Regions from separate parts of the Streptosporangium sp. NPDC002721 genome, predicted to be linked through region 1. Evidence: riboswitches for the same ligand, from Rfam matches in the RefSeq annotation. Region 1 holds a riboswitch; the other holds the start of a gene.
What was found. Region 1 has a riboswitch for S-adenosylmethionine ahead of ACFYWM_RS14025 (glutathione S-transferase C-terminal domain-containing protein). Riboswitches for the same ligand answer to the same signal wherever they lie in the genome.
Positions count from the first base shown of each region.

Region 1 (7,399 bases):
GCCGCCGTCAACGGCGCCTGCGCCGGGCTCGGCATGGTCCACGCCCTACTCTGCGACCTGGTCTTCACCGCCGCCGAGGCCAAGTGGACCACCGCCTTCGCCCGGCGCGGCCTGATCGCCGAGTACGGCATGTCGTGGGTCCTGCCCCGCCTGGCCGGTCAGGCCAGGGCCATGGACCTGCTGCTGTCGGGACGCACCTTCACCGGTGCCGAGGCGTACGAGCTGGGCCTGGCCGGCCGGTCGGTGCCCGGGGAGAGGCTGATGGAGGAGACGCTGGCCTACGCCCACGAGCTGGCGACGCACAGCTCCCCGGCCTCGATGGCGGTGATCAAGCGCCAGGTCTGGGGTGACTGGCAGCAGAGCCTGGAGGTGTCGGAGAAGACCGCGACGCGCCTGATGGCCGAGTCCTTCACCCGGCCGGACTTCGTCGAGGGCGTCGCCAGCTTCGTCGAGCGCCGCGCCCCGGGGTTCCCGCCCCTGTAGGTCCCCGCAGGTCCCCTCGCGGGCGGGAGCGGCGGCCTTTCCCGCGAGGCGGCCGGGGTTCCCGTCCCCGTAGCCCCGGCCGGTTCCTTCCCCGGCGGTGGTGAACGCGGGCCCGGGTGGCGCGAAGGTGTTCCGGGTCAGGGAGGTGGTTCTCCGGTCACGAGCGCCGCGAGGCCGTCGAGGATGCGGTCCATGCCGAAGGCGAACTCGTCGTCGGGGCCGCTGGACATGTCGAAGACCCGGGCCCGGAGAAGCTCGTGGATCTCGGGGAAGCGCTCGGCGTCGGTCAGTTTGGCGAGTGTCCGGCCGTAGCCGGACAGCGCCTCCTCGTCGGTGACCCGGGAGGCGTCGAAGGAGTCCTGGAGATCGGCCAGGAGCCCGACCTCGGTCCTAACGAAGCCGTTGACCAGCAGCAGCGACGCCATCTTCGTGCCTGAGTCCAGGCCGGTGCCGCGCAGGCAGCGCAGCCCGGCCTCCAGCCAGGCGACGTGGTTGGGCATGATCCCCGGGCCCGTGATGGGGATGCGCAGCGACCAGGGGTGCCGCTGCAGGGCGGCGCGCATGGCGGCGGCCCACCGGTGGACGCCGTGCCGCCAGTCGTCGCCGGGCTCCGGGAGCGGGGGAGGCGGGCCGAGCACCGCGTCCGTGATGAGCATGAGCAGGTCGCCCTTGGAGGAGACGTAGCGGTAGAGCGCCATCGTCGAGACGTCGAGCTCGGTGGCGATCTTGCTCATCGAGACCGCGGCGAGTCCCTCCGCCGAGCCCACCCGCAGGGCGGCCTCCACGATGTGCTCCAGGCTCAGGGTGCGCTTGGGCCCCTTGCCCGGCCGCTCGCGCAGGCCCCAGGCGATCTCCACGCTCTCCGGCACTTCCATCGCGCTCCCGGGCTTGACCGTCCTTTCCTGCGAGTGTATACCTTACGCAATACCGCGTATGCCATAAACAGTAGAGCGTACGCCATACACAGGAGGGGTAGTGGAGCCAGCGATAGAGGTGAGCGGCCTCACCAAGTCCTACGGCCGGGTCGCCGTCCTGACCGGCGTCGACCTGCGCGTCGCGAGCGGCAGCGTGTACGCGCTGCTCGGTTCCAACGGCGCGGGCAAGACGACGACCGTGCGTACCCTGGCGACGCTGGTCACGCCGGACGCGGGCCGGGCCACGGTCGCCGGGTTCGACGTCGTGCGCGACCGCCGCCGCGTCCGCCGCGCCATCAGCCTGACCGGCCAGCACGCGGCGGTCGACGAGTTGCTCACCGGGGAGGAGAACCTGCGGATGATGGGCCGCCTGTCCGGCCTGTCACGCGGAGGGGCCCGCCGCAGGGCGGCCGAGCTGCTGGAGCGGTTCGACCTGGTCGAGGCGGGGAGGCGGCGGGTCGGCACGTACTCGGGGGGAATGTGGCGGCGCCTGGACCTGGCCGCGGGGCTGGTCGGCGCGCCGTCGGTGATCTTTCTCGACGAGCCGACCACGGGACTCGACGTGCGGAGCAGGCAGGCGATGTGGGAGGTGATCACCCGCCTCACCGGCTCGGGCACCACGGTCTTCCTGACCACCCAGTACCTGGAGGAGGCCGACAGCCTGGCCGACAGGATCGCGCTGCTCGACGGCGGGCGGGTGGTGGCGGAGGGCACCGCCGACGAGCTCAAGGCGAGGGTCGCCGCCTGGCGGCTGGACCTCGTCCTGGCCGACACCCGGTCGTTCGCCGAGGTGACGCGCCTGCTCGGGGCGCGTGCCGTCCACGCCGATCCCGGCAGGCTGACGGTCGGGGCGGCCACCGACGGGAGCGCCGCGGGGATCCGCGCGCTGCTGGACGAGGTGGACCCGGGGCGTTCGGCGGTCGAGAGGTTCACCGTGCGGGGCGCCACGCTCGACGACGCGTTCCTCGCGCTGACGAGCAAGGAGCACAGGGAGTCGGCGGACGGGGAAGCGGCGGGCAGGAAGACGATGAACGGGGAGCGGGCCGGTGTCTGATCTCGTCGCCTGGCCGGTCATGACCGGCCGCGCCGTCCGCCTGTCGCTGCGCAACCTCGACGCGCTGCTCACCTCGTTCCTGATGCCCGTCCTGGTCATGCTGCTGTTCGTCTACCTGTTCGGCGGCGCGATCCAGACCGGCGTCGACTACGTCACCTACGCCGTCCCCGGCATCCTCGTCATGTGCGCCTCCTACGGCGCCTCCCTGACCGCGGTCGCCGTCAGCCATGACATGAGCCGGGGGATCGTCGACAGGTTCAGGTCGATGGACGTCGGCGGCGGGGCGTTCCTGGGCGGGCACGTGGCCGCCAGCACCGTGCGCAACCTCGCCTCGCTCGTCATCGTGTTCGCGGTCGCGTTCCTGCTCGGCTTCCGGGCGGAGGCGGGCCTGTCCGGCTGGGCCGCGGCGGTGGGCGTACTGGTGGTGTTCGTCCTGGCCGTCTCCGCGGTCTCGGCCGTGGTCGGCCTGCTGTCCAGGACGCCGGAGGCGGCGGGCGGCTTCACCTTCGTGGTGATGTTCCTGCCCTATCCGAGCAGCGCCTTCGTCCCGGTGCACACCATGCCCGAGTGGCTGCACGGGTTCGCGGAGAACCAGCCGGCCACGCCGATCATCGAGTCCGTGCGCGGGCTGCTGCTCGGTCAGCCGGTGGGGAGCGACCCGTGGAAGGCACTGGCCTGGTGCGGCGGCTTCCTGCTGGTCTCGGCGATCCTCTCCGGCAGGCTGTTCCGCAACCGCACCCGTTAAGACCGCCGGGAGCCGTGCTGGGGGCCGTTCCGGAGGGCGCCGCCCCCGGCACGGCCGTCCGTGCGGGACGCGTCACGCCGGACGATCGGACAGGCGGGGAGCCGGAGGGCCGGGGCTCAGGTGACCAGGGCGAGCCAGCGCGGCGCGTCGCCGAAGGGGGCGGTGCCGGAGGTGACGGCCTCCATCAGCCAGGCGGCCGAGGCGCGGGCGTTCTCCACCACGCCGGACGGGTAGTCGTACTTCACCCGGTGCTCCTCGAACTCGTCCTCGTCGTCCAGGAAGACCCTGCTCGGACGGCCCTTCAGCAGGTTGCGGCGGGTCCGGATCACGTCGAGGTCCAGGTCGACCATGGTGACCTCACCGTCTCTCCACTCCGGCACCGTGGAGATGTCGCAGTAGATCTCGTGTTTGTGCGGGGCGGCGTTGAAGGCGGCCGTCCACCAGGCGTCGCGGGGGAAGAGCATCACGAACGGATGCGGCCAGGCGACCGCGGGACCGTCGCCCTTGTGGCCGCTGGAGCCGGCCACGCAGCCCGTCCACACCCCGTGCTCGTCCTCGCCGAGCAACAGGCCGCGGTGGTGCCAGTGCAGTGACCCGTCGTACTTGCGATAGACCACATTCACGCTCTCATAGGACATTCCCCGACACTAAGGCTTGACAGAGATCTATGTATTTCCTACCTTCTAAATAGGTTAAGAGTGTCAGTGAGAAGCCCCGGCTGGCTGACCGGCAACCCTCGCACCGCGGCGGGGTGCCCCCGGGGGAGACCTGGCGGCACGGTGGGCGTGCCGCAAGCGCGGACCCCTCACCAGGGTCACCGAGACATGCCCGGGAGTGCCACATGTCGAAGACCAGCACACTGAACCACGCGAGCCCCGTCGACCTCGACACCCACGGCCACTACCGGCCCGGTGCCAGGCCCGGCCCGCGCTACCCCTTCCAGGGGCGCATCGGCACACCCGCCTTCCCCGCCGAGCCGGGCCGCTACCACCTCTACGTCGCGGCCGTCTGTCCGTACGCGCAGCGCGCGGCCATCGTGCGCTCCCTCAAGGGGCTCCAGGACGTGGTCTCGCTGTCCTACGTCGACGACGAGCGCGACGGTCGCGGATGGGCGTTCCGCGAGCGGCGCGGGGCCGACCCGGTGAACGGGTTCACCGTCCTGCGGCAGGCGTACGAGGCGACCGAGCCGGGATTCGACGGGCACGTCTCGGTGCCGGTGCTGTGGGACAGGACGACCGGCCGCATCGTCAGCAACGACTTCCCCGACATCACGATCGACCTCGCCACCCGGTTCGGCGGCGACCCCGAGGCCGACCTCTACCCCGAGGAGCTCAGGCCGGAGATCGACGAGCTCAACGCGAGGATCTACGAGTACGTCAACACGGCGGCGGGCCGCGTGGCGGCGGCCACTACCGAGACCGCGTACACCGAGGCGCGCGCGGCCGTGGTCGCCTTCCTCGACGAGCTGGACGACCGCCTGGCCGACCGCAGGTTCCTGTTCGGCTCGGGGATCACCGAGGCGGACGTGCGGCTCTGGCCGTCCCTGCTCCGCTTCGACCTGAGCGACAACCCGGCGGCCAGGATCAGCGAGCGCCCGCTCACCGCCTTCCCCAACCTGTGGGACTACGCCAGGGACCTGTACGCCCACCCCGCCTTCCGTGAGAACACCGACCTCACCGCGATCTCCTCCGGTTTCTCCGGGAAGGGCGAGACCGACGCCTGGCGGGTCCCGGTCGAGCCACTGCACGCCGACTGGGACCAGCCGCACCGCAGAGCCGCCGTATGAGTGCCTCGATCGCCGTCGTCGGCGCGGGGCCGACGGGCACCTGCCTGGTGGAGCGCATCTGCGCCAACGCCGCCGACCTGCTCGGCTGGCCGTCGCTGGACGTCCACGTGATCGACCCCCACCCGCCGGGCGGCGGGCGCGTCTGGCGCCGCGACCAGCCGGACCTGCTCTGGATGAACTCCGCCGCGGGCGACGTGACGCTCTTCACCGACGAGTCGGTGCGCTGCGAGGGGCCGATCCACCCCGGGCCCACGCTGGCCGAGTGGCTCGGCGGCGACCCGGGCCGGTTCGCCTCCCGCCCGGCGCAGAACGGCTACCTCTCCCACGTCTTCCGGCAGGCGGTGGCGAACGCCCCGCGCGGCGTCCGGGTGCACGTGCACGACGCCCGAGCCGTCGACCTCGCCAACGTTCCCGGCGGCCAGGTGGTGCGGCTGGAGGACGGCCGGACGGTCGAGGCCGACGCGGTGATCCTGGCCCAGGGGCACGGCGACGTTACCCCGACCAGGGAGGAGGGCGCGCTCGCCGGCCTGGCCTCGCGCTCGGGGCTGCGCTACCTGCCCACCGGCTACGCGGCGGACCTCGACCTGGACGGCATCCCCGCCGGGGAACCGGTGGTCATGCGGGGGATGGGGCTCGCCTTCGTCGACCTGATGGTGCTGCTCACCTCGGGCCGGGGCGGCCGGTTCGTCCGCGAGTACGACGGGGAGCTGGTCTACCTGCCCAGCGGGCGCGAGCCGCTCCTGCACGTGGGGTCGCGGCGCGGGGTGCCGTACCACTCCAAGACCGGCTACCCCTTCACGGGCGTCCGGCCGCCGGTGCCGCGCTTCCTCACCCGCGAGACACTGGGCGAGGCGCTGGGCGAGGGGCCGTGGAACTTCCGCCGGGACGTGTGGCCGCTGGTCGCCAAGGAGCTGGCCTTCGCGTACTACCACGAGCTCGTCACCGCCCACCCCAAGCGCGTCAAGCGGGGATGGGCGGAGTTCGAGGAGGTCTTCGCGGCCGAGGAGTGGCGCAGCCTCGGGATGCGCAAGCTGATCCGCGAGACCGTGCCCCGGCACCCGGACCGGCTCGACTTCGACCGGCTCGACCGGCCGCTGACCGGCATCCGGTTCGGCGACCAGGCGGGCCTGCGGAAGTGGATGCACGGCTATCTCGCCGTCGACCTGGAGCGGCGCTCGGACCCCGCGCACAGCGCCGACCACGCGATGATCCTCGGGTTGCTCTCCGTCTACGGAGTCCTCGCCGAGGCGGGCGTCTTCGACCCGTGGTTCGGCGGGTTCTTCAGCTACGTCGCCAGCGGCCCGCCGGGACCCCGGCTGGAGGAGCTGCGCGCCCTGGCCAGGGCCGGGGTGGTCACCTTCCTCGGCGCGGACCTCAAGGTCGACCACCACGACGGGCGCTGGCGGGCGCAGAGCCCCACCGTGCCCGGCGGCGTGGCCGCCACGACCCTCGTCGAGGCCAGGCTGCCCGCGCCCAGCGTGAGCCGGGCCGTCGACCCGCTCGTCACCGCGCTCCGCGACCGGGGCGAGCTCGACGAGGAGTCGGGCCTGGTGAACGTACGGCCCGCCGACCGGCGCCTGCTCGACAGGTCGGGCACCCCGCACCCCCGCAGGTTCGCCTTCGGCCCCTGGGTCGTCGGCGGCCGGGCCACCGCCGGCTTCGCCAGGCCCCGCCTCGACGCCCCGCTCTTCCGCCACGCCGACGCCCTCGCCCGGATCGTGCTGTCCGAGGCCGCCGGAACCCAGATCAGACGGCACGTCGCATGAAGCGCCCCGAGTCGACCAGACACGTCGTAACAGAGCACGTCGTACGGAACCAGGCAGTGAGAAAGCGCGAGGAGAAGAACGTGAAGTTGCGATGGGGCGCCCTGGCGCTCGCCGGGGTGCTGGCGCTCGCGGCGTGCGGGACCGAGAGCGGGGCCCCGAGCGCGGCGGCCGGCGGCGAGGGCGGCGGTGGCGACGGCGGGTCGCTCGTGTGGGCGGTGGAGACGCAGCCCATCACCTTCAACCCGCACCAGTGGGGCCAGAACAAGGCCCGCCTGCTGGTCCACAACCAGTTCGACGCCCTGATCGCCCGGGGGAGGAACGGAGAGTTCCTGCCGTGGCTGGCCAAGTCCTGGAAGGTCTCCGAGGACGGGCTGACCTACACCTTCGAGCTCCGCGACGACGTCACCTTCCACGACGGCGAGAAGTTCGACGCCGCCTCGGTGAAGGCGAACCTCGACCAGCTCGTCTCGCCCGGCTACAACGCCGCGGTCAGCGCCATCCAGCTGCGCAACTTCGGCAAGGCCGAGGTGACCGCGCCGCACACCCTGAAGGTCACGCTGAAGGCCCCCGACGGACTGTTCCTCGACTTCCTCTCCGCCCCGTACGCCGGCCAGGTCTCCCCGAAGTCGCTGAAGAACGCGAAGGACCTCA
Region 1 is NZ_JBIAQI010000009.1:27,989-35,387, forward strand. It holds gene ACFYWM_RS14000 (enoyl-CoA hydratase-related protein) at 1-483, shown strand, start outside; gene ACFYWM_RS14005 (TetR/AcrR family transcriptional regulator) at 621-1,358, opposite strand; gene ACFYWM_RS14010 (ATP-binding cassette domain-containing protein) at 1,459-2,451, shown strand; gene ACFYWM_RS14015 (ABC transporter permease) at 2,444-3,196, shown strand; gene ACFYWM_RS14020 (DUF402 domain-containing protein) at 3,313-3,834, opposite strand; SAM riboswitch class IV at 3,887-3,999, shown strand; gene ACFYWM_RS14025 (glutathione S-transferase C-terminal domain-containing protein) at 4,038-4,982, shown strand; gene ACFYWM_RS14030 (FAD/NAD(P)-binding protein) at 4,979-6,748, shown strand; gene ACFYWM_RS14035 (ABC transporter substrate-binding protein) at 6,829-7,399, shown strand, end outside.

Region 2 (7,399 bases), on a different contig from region 1:
GCCTCGGAGGAGGCGGAGCTCATCGCGGCGGGCGGCCTCGGCGGGTTCGGCTGGCTCTCCCAGAGCCGCCGCTGACCCACCGCGCCGACATCCGGCTGTCCCCAGAGCCATCACCGACCCACCACACCGACGCCCGTCTCAGAGCCCCGTCGACCCGCCACACCGGCGCCGGCCCGGCGGGGCTCACCGCCGAGGGCTCACCGCCGGGGGCTCACCGCCGGGGGCGAGCACCGTCCGTCGCTCGGGACGACACCCGTGTGTGACGGGTCACCCGTGTGCGACGGGTTTCAGACCCGTACGTCGAGCGAGGTCAGGCCCCGGATGACGTAACCCGGGCCCCAGGAGGGCTCGGCGGCGAGTTCCATCTTCGGTGCCCTGCGCAGCAGGGCACCGAAGGACTCGATCAGCTCGACCCTGGCCAGCGGCGCCCCCAGGCAGAAGTGGATTCCGGCGCCGAAGGAGATGTGCGGGTTGTCGGCCCGGCCCACGTCCAGGCGGGCGGGGTCGGCGAAGACCTCGGGGTCGCGGTTGGCCGAGCCGAACAGCAGCGCCACCTCGGCGCCGCGCGGGATGTCGACCCCGCCCACCGAGATGTCCTCCAGCACCCAGCGCTCGAACATCTGCAGCGGGGTGTCCCAGCGCATCAGCTCCTCGACCGCCGTGGGCAGCAGCGCGTGGTCGGCGCGGAGCCGGTCCAGCTCGGCCGGGTTGCGGAACAGCGACCACCAGCCGTTGCCGGTGACGTTCACGGTGGCCTCGTGCCCGGCGTTGAGCAGCAGCACGCAGGTGCCGACCAGCTCCTCCTCGGTGAGCCTGTCACCCTCGTCGGCCACCAGGGCGAGCGCGCTGATCAGGTCGTCGCCGGGGTCGGCCCTGCGGGCGCGGGCCAGCTCGACGAGGTAGGCGGAGAACTCCTCGGCCGCCCGTACGGCCGTGTGCTGGGCCTCGACCGACGGCTGGAGCTCGTACATGCCGCAGATGTCGGCCGACCAGGGCCGCAGCAGGTGCCGGTCGGCCTCGGGGACGCCGAGCATCTCGGCGATCACCGTGACCGGGAGCGGCTCGGCGACCTCGGCGATCAGGTCCCCGCCGCCGCGCTCGACGAAGGCGTCCACCAGCTCCCCGGCCATGCGGGCGACCTTGGGGCGGAGCGCCTCGACCATGCGGGGGGTGAACGCCTTCGACACCAGCCGCCGGAGCCTGGTGTGCACCGGCGGCTCGACGTCGAGCATCCCCGCCCTGATCACCCGCCAGAACGGGTCCTGGAACCCGGGGTCGTCCGGCCTGCCGAACTCCCGGTGCGAGGCGACGTGCAGGTAGGAGCGGCCGAGCCTGCGGTCCCGCAGCAGCGCGTTGACGTCGGCGTGCCTGGCCACCAGCCACTGGCCGGTCGGCTCGAAGAAGCTGACCGGCCGCTCCCGCCTCAGCTCGTCGTAGACGTCGTAGGGGTGGGCGACGAATTCCGGATTCCAGGGATCAAAGAGCACGTAAGCATCGTAATCCCCGGTCCAGGATCAGGCCCGTTCGTCCGGCTTCCCCCTCTCGGCGGGCTCGTCGGCGCGGCCCGCCGGAGCTCCCTGGCTCACCGGGGCCTCCTGGGTCCCGGCGCTTTCCTGGGTCCCTGCGCTTTCCGGGGTCTCCGAACCGGCGTCACTCCCGGCCTCGTAGCGGGCGCGCAGCTCGACCGGCTTGCGCCTCACCTTGCGCATCCGGATGTTCAGCAGCTCCACCAGCAGCGAGAACGCCATGGCGAAGTAGATGTAACCCTTGGAGATGTGCTGCTCGAATCCCTCGGCGATGAGAACGACACCGATCAGCACCAGGAAGGACAGCGCGAGCATCTTGATGCTCGGGTGCCGCTCCACGAAGCGGCTGATCGGCCCGGAGGCGACCAGCATCACGATGACCGAGACGATGACGGCCGCGATCATGACGCCGATCTCGTCGACCATGCCGACCGCGGTGATCACCGAGTCGAGCGAGAAGACGACGTCGAGGATCATGATCTGGATGATCACCGAGGTGAAGGACGAGGCCACCTTGCCGTCGGAGTGACCGGAGTCGCCCTCCAGGCTGCCGTGCATCTCATGGACGCTCTTGCCCAGCAGGAACAGGCCTCCGAGTATCAGGATCAGGTCGCGCCCCGATATCCCCTGCCCGAACACCTCGAACATCGGTTCGGTGAGCCTCACCACCCACGACAACGCCAGCAGCAGCAGAAGGCGGCTGATCAGGGCGACGGCGAGACCCAGCTTGCGGGCCTTGTCGCGCTGTGCGGGCGGGAGCTTGCTCACCAGGATCGAGATGAAGATGATGTTGTCGATCCCCAGGACGATCTCCAGGGCGACAAGGGTGAAGAACCCTATCCATATCTCCGGGTTGGTCACCCAGTCCATTGCTTTCTCCTTCGTCGGTCGGCGCTTGGAGCACACCGTCGGCCAACTGCCCGAACGCTTCTTCGGCTGACTGCCAGGACGACCGGGAGGCGCCCGGAGTTCCTCTCTTTCATCACACTTCGCTCTCGAATTCGCCGAGAGCTCCCGATGGGCGTTCGTCCCGGTCGTCACGCTTCGCCGGGCGCTCGCCCGAGGCTCCGATATCGGGTTGATCACGTTTCGGACTTGCGGGGCACCGCGAAGTGTCGGTTATAGTTCCCCCGTAGGTCATGAGTGCCAGTGACAAGCCCCGGCTCGCTGGCCGGCAACCCTCGCGTCCGCGGCGGGGTGCCCCGGGTGAGGACCTGGTCCGGCACGAGGTGTGCCGGGCAAGCGCGGGCTCCAGGCACCTGTGTCACGGGTTGGGGTCCGATGACCTCGAAGGAGCCCTGGCATGTCCACCCTGACGATCCTCAGCACCCCCGAGAGCCTCGCCTCCGCTCAGGCGAGCGCCCCCGAGAGCACCGCCTCCGCTCACGCGAGCTCCCTCCAGGCCCGTACGCCGGGTGAACGCCCGATCCCGGCCGTGCTCGGCTCGGACCTGGAGGTCCCGGTCAGGGGCGGCAGGCTCGTCCGCTACGCCAACCTCGACTACGCCGCGAGCGCCCCCTGTCTGGAGCCGGTGAGCGCCGCCGTCGCCGCCGCGCTCCCGGCCTACTCCAGCGTCCACCGTGGCGCCGGGTACGCGTCCCAGCTGACCACGGCCCGCTACGAGCAGGCCAGGCACACGGTGCGCGCCTTCGTCGGCGCCCGTCCCGACGACTCCGTGATCTTCACCCGCAACACCACGGACGCCACCAACCTGCTGGCCCGCAGCCTGCCCGAGGGCACCACCGCCGTGGTCTTCGACACCGAGCACCACGCCTCGCTGCTGCCCTGGGCGCGGGCCGTGCGGCTCGCGGCCCCGGCCTTCCCCGGCGAGGCCGTCCGGGCCGCCGACGACGCCCTCGCCTCGATCGACGGTCCCAAGCTGCTGGTCGTGACCGCCGCCTCCAACGTCACCGGGGAGCTCTGGCCGATCGCCGCGCTGGCCCACATCGCCCACCGCCACGGGGCCCGCGTCCTCGTCGACGCCGCGCAGCTCGTCCCGCACCGCCGCCTCAACCTGACGGCGCTCGACCTGGACTACGTGGTCTTCTCCGGCCACAAGCTCTACGCTCCGTTCGGCACCGGGGCGCTGATCGGCCGCTCCGACTGGCTGGCCGAGGCCGAGCCGTACCTGCGGGGCGGCGGCGCGGTGAAGGCCGTGAACGACGACGGCACCGAGTGGCACGACGACCCCGAGGCCCGGCACGAGGCCGGGACCCCGAACGTGCTGGGCGCCGTCGCGCTCGCCGCGGCCTGCGACGCCCTGACCGCCACCGGCTGGACCCCGCTGGTCCGCGAGGAGGAGCGCCTCCTCGGCCGCCTGCGCGCGGGCCTCGCCTCCGTCCCCGGCGTCCACGAGCTGTCCCTGTGGGGCCCGGACCACCCGCGCGTCGGCATCGTCTCCTTCGTGGTGGACGGCTTCACCGCCCGCGAGGTCGCCGAGGCCCTGTCCGGCGACTACGGCATCGGCGTCCGCGACGGCAAGTTCTGCGCCCACCCCTTCGTACGGCACCTGCTGGGCGCCAAGGACGGCGGCTGCGACGACGTCACCGCCTCCGCCGTCCGCGCCTCCATCGGCATCGGTACGACCTCCGAGCACGTCGACCGGTTGGTCGACGCCCTGCGGGATCTTGCCTCGCGCGGCTGACGTGACAGCATGGCCCTATGACTGAAGGCGCGCCCCGCGAGCTGAACGTGGGTATGGGGGCGGGCGCCGAGGCCGTGCGGGGGGCGTACGGCAAGGAGCTCGCGACCGAGGACATGATCCTCAACATCGGACCGCAGCACCCGTCCACGCACGGCGTGCTGCGGCTGCGGCTCACGCTGGACGGGGAGCGGATCAGCGCGGCCGAGCCGATCGTGGGCTACATGCACCGGGGCGCCGAGAAGCTCTTCGAGGTCCGCGACTACCGGCAGATCATCGTGCTGGCCAACCGGCACGACTGGCTGTCGGCGTTCGCCAACGAGCTGGGCGTCGTGCTCGCGGTGGAGCGGATGCTCGGCATGGAGGTGCCGGTCAGGGCGGTCTGGACGCGCACGCTGATGGCCGAGCTCAACCGGGTGCTCAGCCATCTGATGTTCCTCGGCTCCTACCCGCTGGAGCTGGGTGCGATCACCCCGATGTTCTACGCGTTCCGGGAGCGCGAGACCCTCCAGGCCGTGATGGAGGAGATCTCCGGCGGGCGCATGCACTACATGTTCAACCGGGTCGGCGGCCTCAAGGAGGAGATCCCTTCAGGGTGGACGGGCCGGGCCGCCCAGGCCGTGGCCGACGTGCGGCGACGGCTGCCCGACATCGAGAACCTGATCGCCGGGAACGAGATCTTCCTCGCCCGCACGCGCGGGGTGGGCGTCCTCGACCGCGAGACGATCATGCAGTACGGCGTGAGCGGCCCGATCGCCCGCGCCGCGGGCGTCGACGTCGACCTGCGCAGGGACGAGCCCTACCTCGCCTACGGCGAGCTGCCGGTGAAGGTCGTCACCCGGTCGGCGGGAGACTGCCACGCCCGGTTCGAGGTGCTGCTGGAGCAGGTGAAGGTCTCCCTCGACCTGGCCGACGCCTGCCTGGAACGGCTCCTCGACCTGCCCCCGGGGCCGGTCAACCAGCGCCTGCCCAAGGTTCTGAAGGTTCCCGAGGGCCACACCTACGCCTGGACGGAGAGCCCGCTCGGCCTCAACGGCTACTACCTGGTCTCGCGCGGGGAGAAGACGCCGTGGCGGATGAAGCTCCGCTCGGCCTCCTTCAACAACGTCCAGGTGCTGCGCGAGATGCTTCCCGGCCACCTGGTCGCGGACATGGTGGCCATCCTGGGCTCGATGTTCTTCGTCGTCGGCGACATCGACAAGTAAGGCACGGTTGCAACCGCATGATCGAGCCCGGTGAGGACCAGGAGAGGGCGACCCCCTCGGCGCTCCCCACACCCCTCCCCGCCTCCCCTGGAACTCCCGCCACCTCTCCGGAAACCTCGGCTTCTCCGGAAACCTCGGCTTCTCCGGGAACCCCCGCCTCTTCAGGAACCCTCGCCGCCCCTCCGGGAACCCCCGCCCCTCCGGGAACCTCCGCTTCTCCGGGAACCCCCGCCTCTTCGGAGACCCCCGCCGGGGACGGGCCGCGGCGGGACCGGTACGTCGACTGGTTGCGCGCGTTCAGCCTGATCGTCGTGGTCGTCTGGCACTGGGCGTTCACGATCCTGCAGTGGGGCCCCGACGGCCCCTCGCCGACGAGCCCGCTGGGTTTCACCTCGGGGCTGTGGATACTGACCTGGCTGCTGCAGGTGCTGCCGCTCTTCTTCTACGTGGGCGGGCACGTCCACCTGCTGTCGTGGAACCGGGCCTGCGAGCGCGGTGTCGGCATCGGCACCTTCGTGTGGCGGCGCATCCGGAGCCTCGCGATCCCCGCGCTGGCGCTGGCCGGGACCTGGATCGTGTTCGGCGCGCTCGTGGCGTGGGCGTTCGGGATCGAGTGGATGGACCGCGTGGTCCTGCTCGTCATCAGCCCGCTCTGGTTCATCGGCGTCTATCTCGTGCTGATCGCCCTGCTCCCGATCTCGCTCTGGCTGCACCAGCGCTACGACGTGCTGGCCCTGATCTGGCTGGCGGGGGCGGCGCTCGTCGTCGACGTGCTGCGGCTGCGCTACGGGTACGAGGCCGCGGGCTGGCTCAACATGATCATCGTCTGGGGACTGGCCCACCAGGCCGGTTTCTTCTACGACAGGGTGGTGGCGCTTCCCCGCCGCTTCGACGTCGCCATCCTGTGGACCGGCCTGTTCGCCCTCTTCGGCCTGGTCTACTCGGGCATCTACCCGGGTTCGATGGTGGGCGTCCCCGGCGACAAGCTCTCCAACATGGCCCCGCCCACCTTCGTCATCGTGGCGCTCCTGATCTTCCAGATCGGCCTGGTGGAGGTGCTGAGGCCGTCCATGGAACGCCTGCTCGAACGTCCCGGATGGCAGCGCGTGAACGAGACGGTCAACCGGTTCGCGCTCCCGCTGTTCCTGTTCCACACGACCGGCATGGCGATCTGGGTGGCGCTGACCTGGTGGCTGGCGGGTGTCGGACCCGGTGTGGGGGTGCGGCCCGACCTGTTCTGGTGGCTGGAGCGCCCCCTGGCCGTCGCCGGGGCGCTGGTCTGCACGCTCCCGGTCATCATGCTCTTCGGCCGCAAGTGGACGGCGAGACGGCGGCCACGCTAGGGCGCGGCTCCCGCCTCAGCGATCGTCGTCCGCGGAGTCCCTGGGCACCTTGCAGCAGTGCTCCAGGTACAGGGCCGAGCAGATCAGCAGCACGCACGCCAGCAGCGACCCGCCGGTGATGAAGAAGTCGCGGCGGGGGACCTCCTGCTCCAGCAGCTCCACCGTGTAGAGGGTGAACCCGGCGAAGATCCCGCCGAAGATCGCCCCGCCGTACGCGGAGGCCTTGGCCAGGGCGGCCAGGCGGGCCACGGCCAGGGGTTCGACGGGCTTGGTGTCGGGCCTGCGCTCGATCCTGGCCTTCGTCATCCACCCGCTGTAGAGCTCGCCGATCGCCAGCAGCAGCACCGTCGGGATCGCCGTCCACGGCACGGTCGGCAGATCCGAGTAGAGCGGTTTGAGGAGTCCCCAGGTGAGAATCGCGAACACGAGGAAGATCCCGACGAGGGCACCGGGACGGGTTGGCTTCACACGGGCCTCTGGAGGGTCAGGTCGGGGCGTGGCCGTACGTATCCCTGGTCGAGACCGGCCAGCAGGTCGGCCGCCCGGTGCCCGGAGAGGACGGCGCCGGGGTCGGCCCGCACCCAGGGGACCAGCACGAACGCGCGCTCGTGCGCCCTGGGGTGCGGCAGGGTGAGGTCGGGGTCGTCCATGGCGACGTCCCCCACGGTGATCAGGTCGACGTCC
Region 2 is NZ_JBIAQI010000017.1:212,953-220,351, forward strand. It holds gene ACFYWM_RS24930 (SAM-dependent methyltransferase) at 1-75, shown strand, start outside; gene ACFYWM_RS24935 (cytochrome P450) at 288-1,487, opposite strand; gene ACFYWM_RS24940 (TerC family protein) at 1,515-2,396, opposite strand; SAM riboswitch class IV at 2,662-2,777, shown strand; gene ACFYWM_RS24945 (aminotransferase class V-fold PLP-dependent enzyme) at 2,830-4,170, shown strand; gene ACFYWM_RS24950 (NADH-quinone oxidoreductase subunit D) at 4,188-5,372, shown strand; gene ACFYWM_RS24955 (acyltransferase family protein) at 5,390-6,715, shown strand; gene ACFYWM_RS24960 (DUF3180 domain-containing protein) at 6,731-7,183, opposite strand; gene folK (2-amino-4-hydroxy-6-hydroxymethyldihydropteridine diphosphokinase) at 7,180-7,399, opposite strand, start outside.
Region 2: linked by a shared signal. The riboswitch ahead of ACFYWM_RS24945 (aminotransferase class V-fold PLP-dependent enzyme) and the one ahead of ACFYWM_RS14025 (glutathione S-transferase C-terminal domain-containing protein) in region 1 are both predicted to bind S-adenosylmethionine.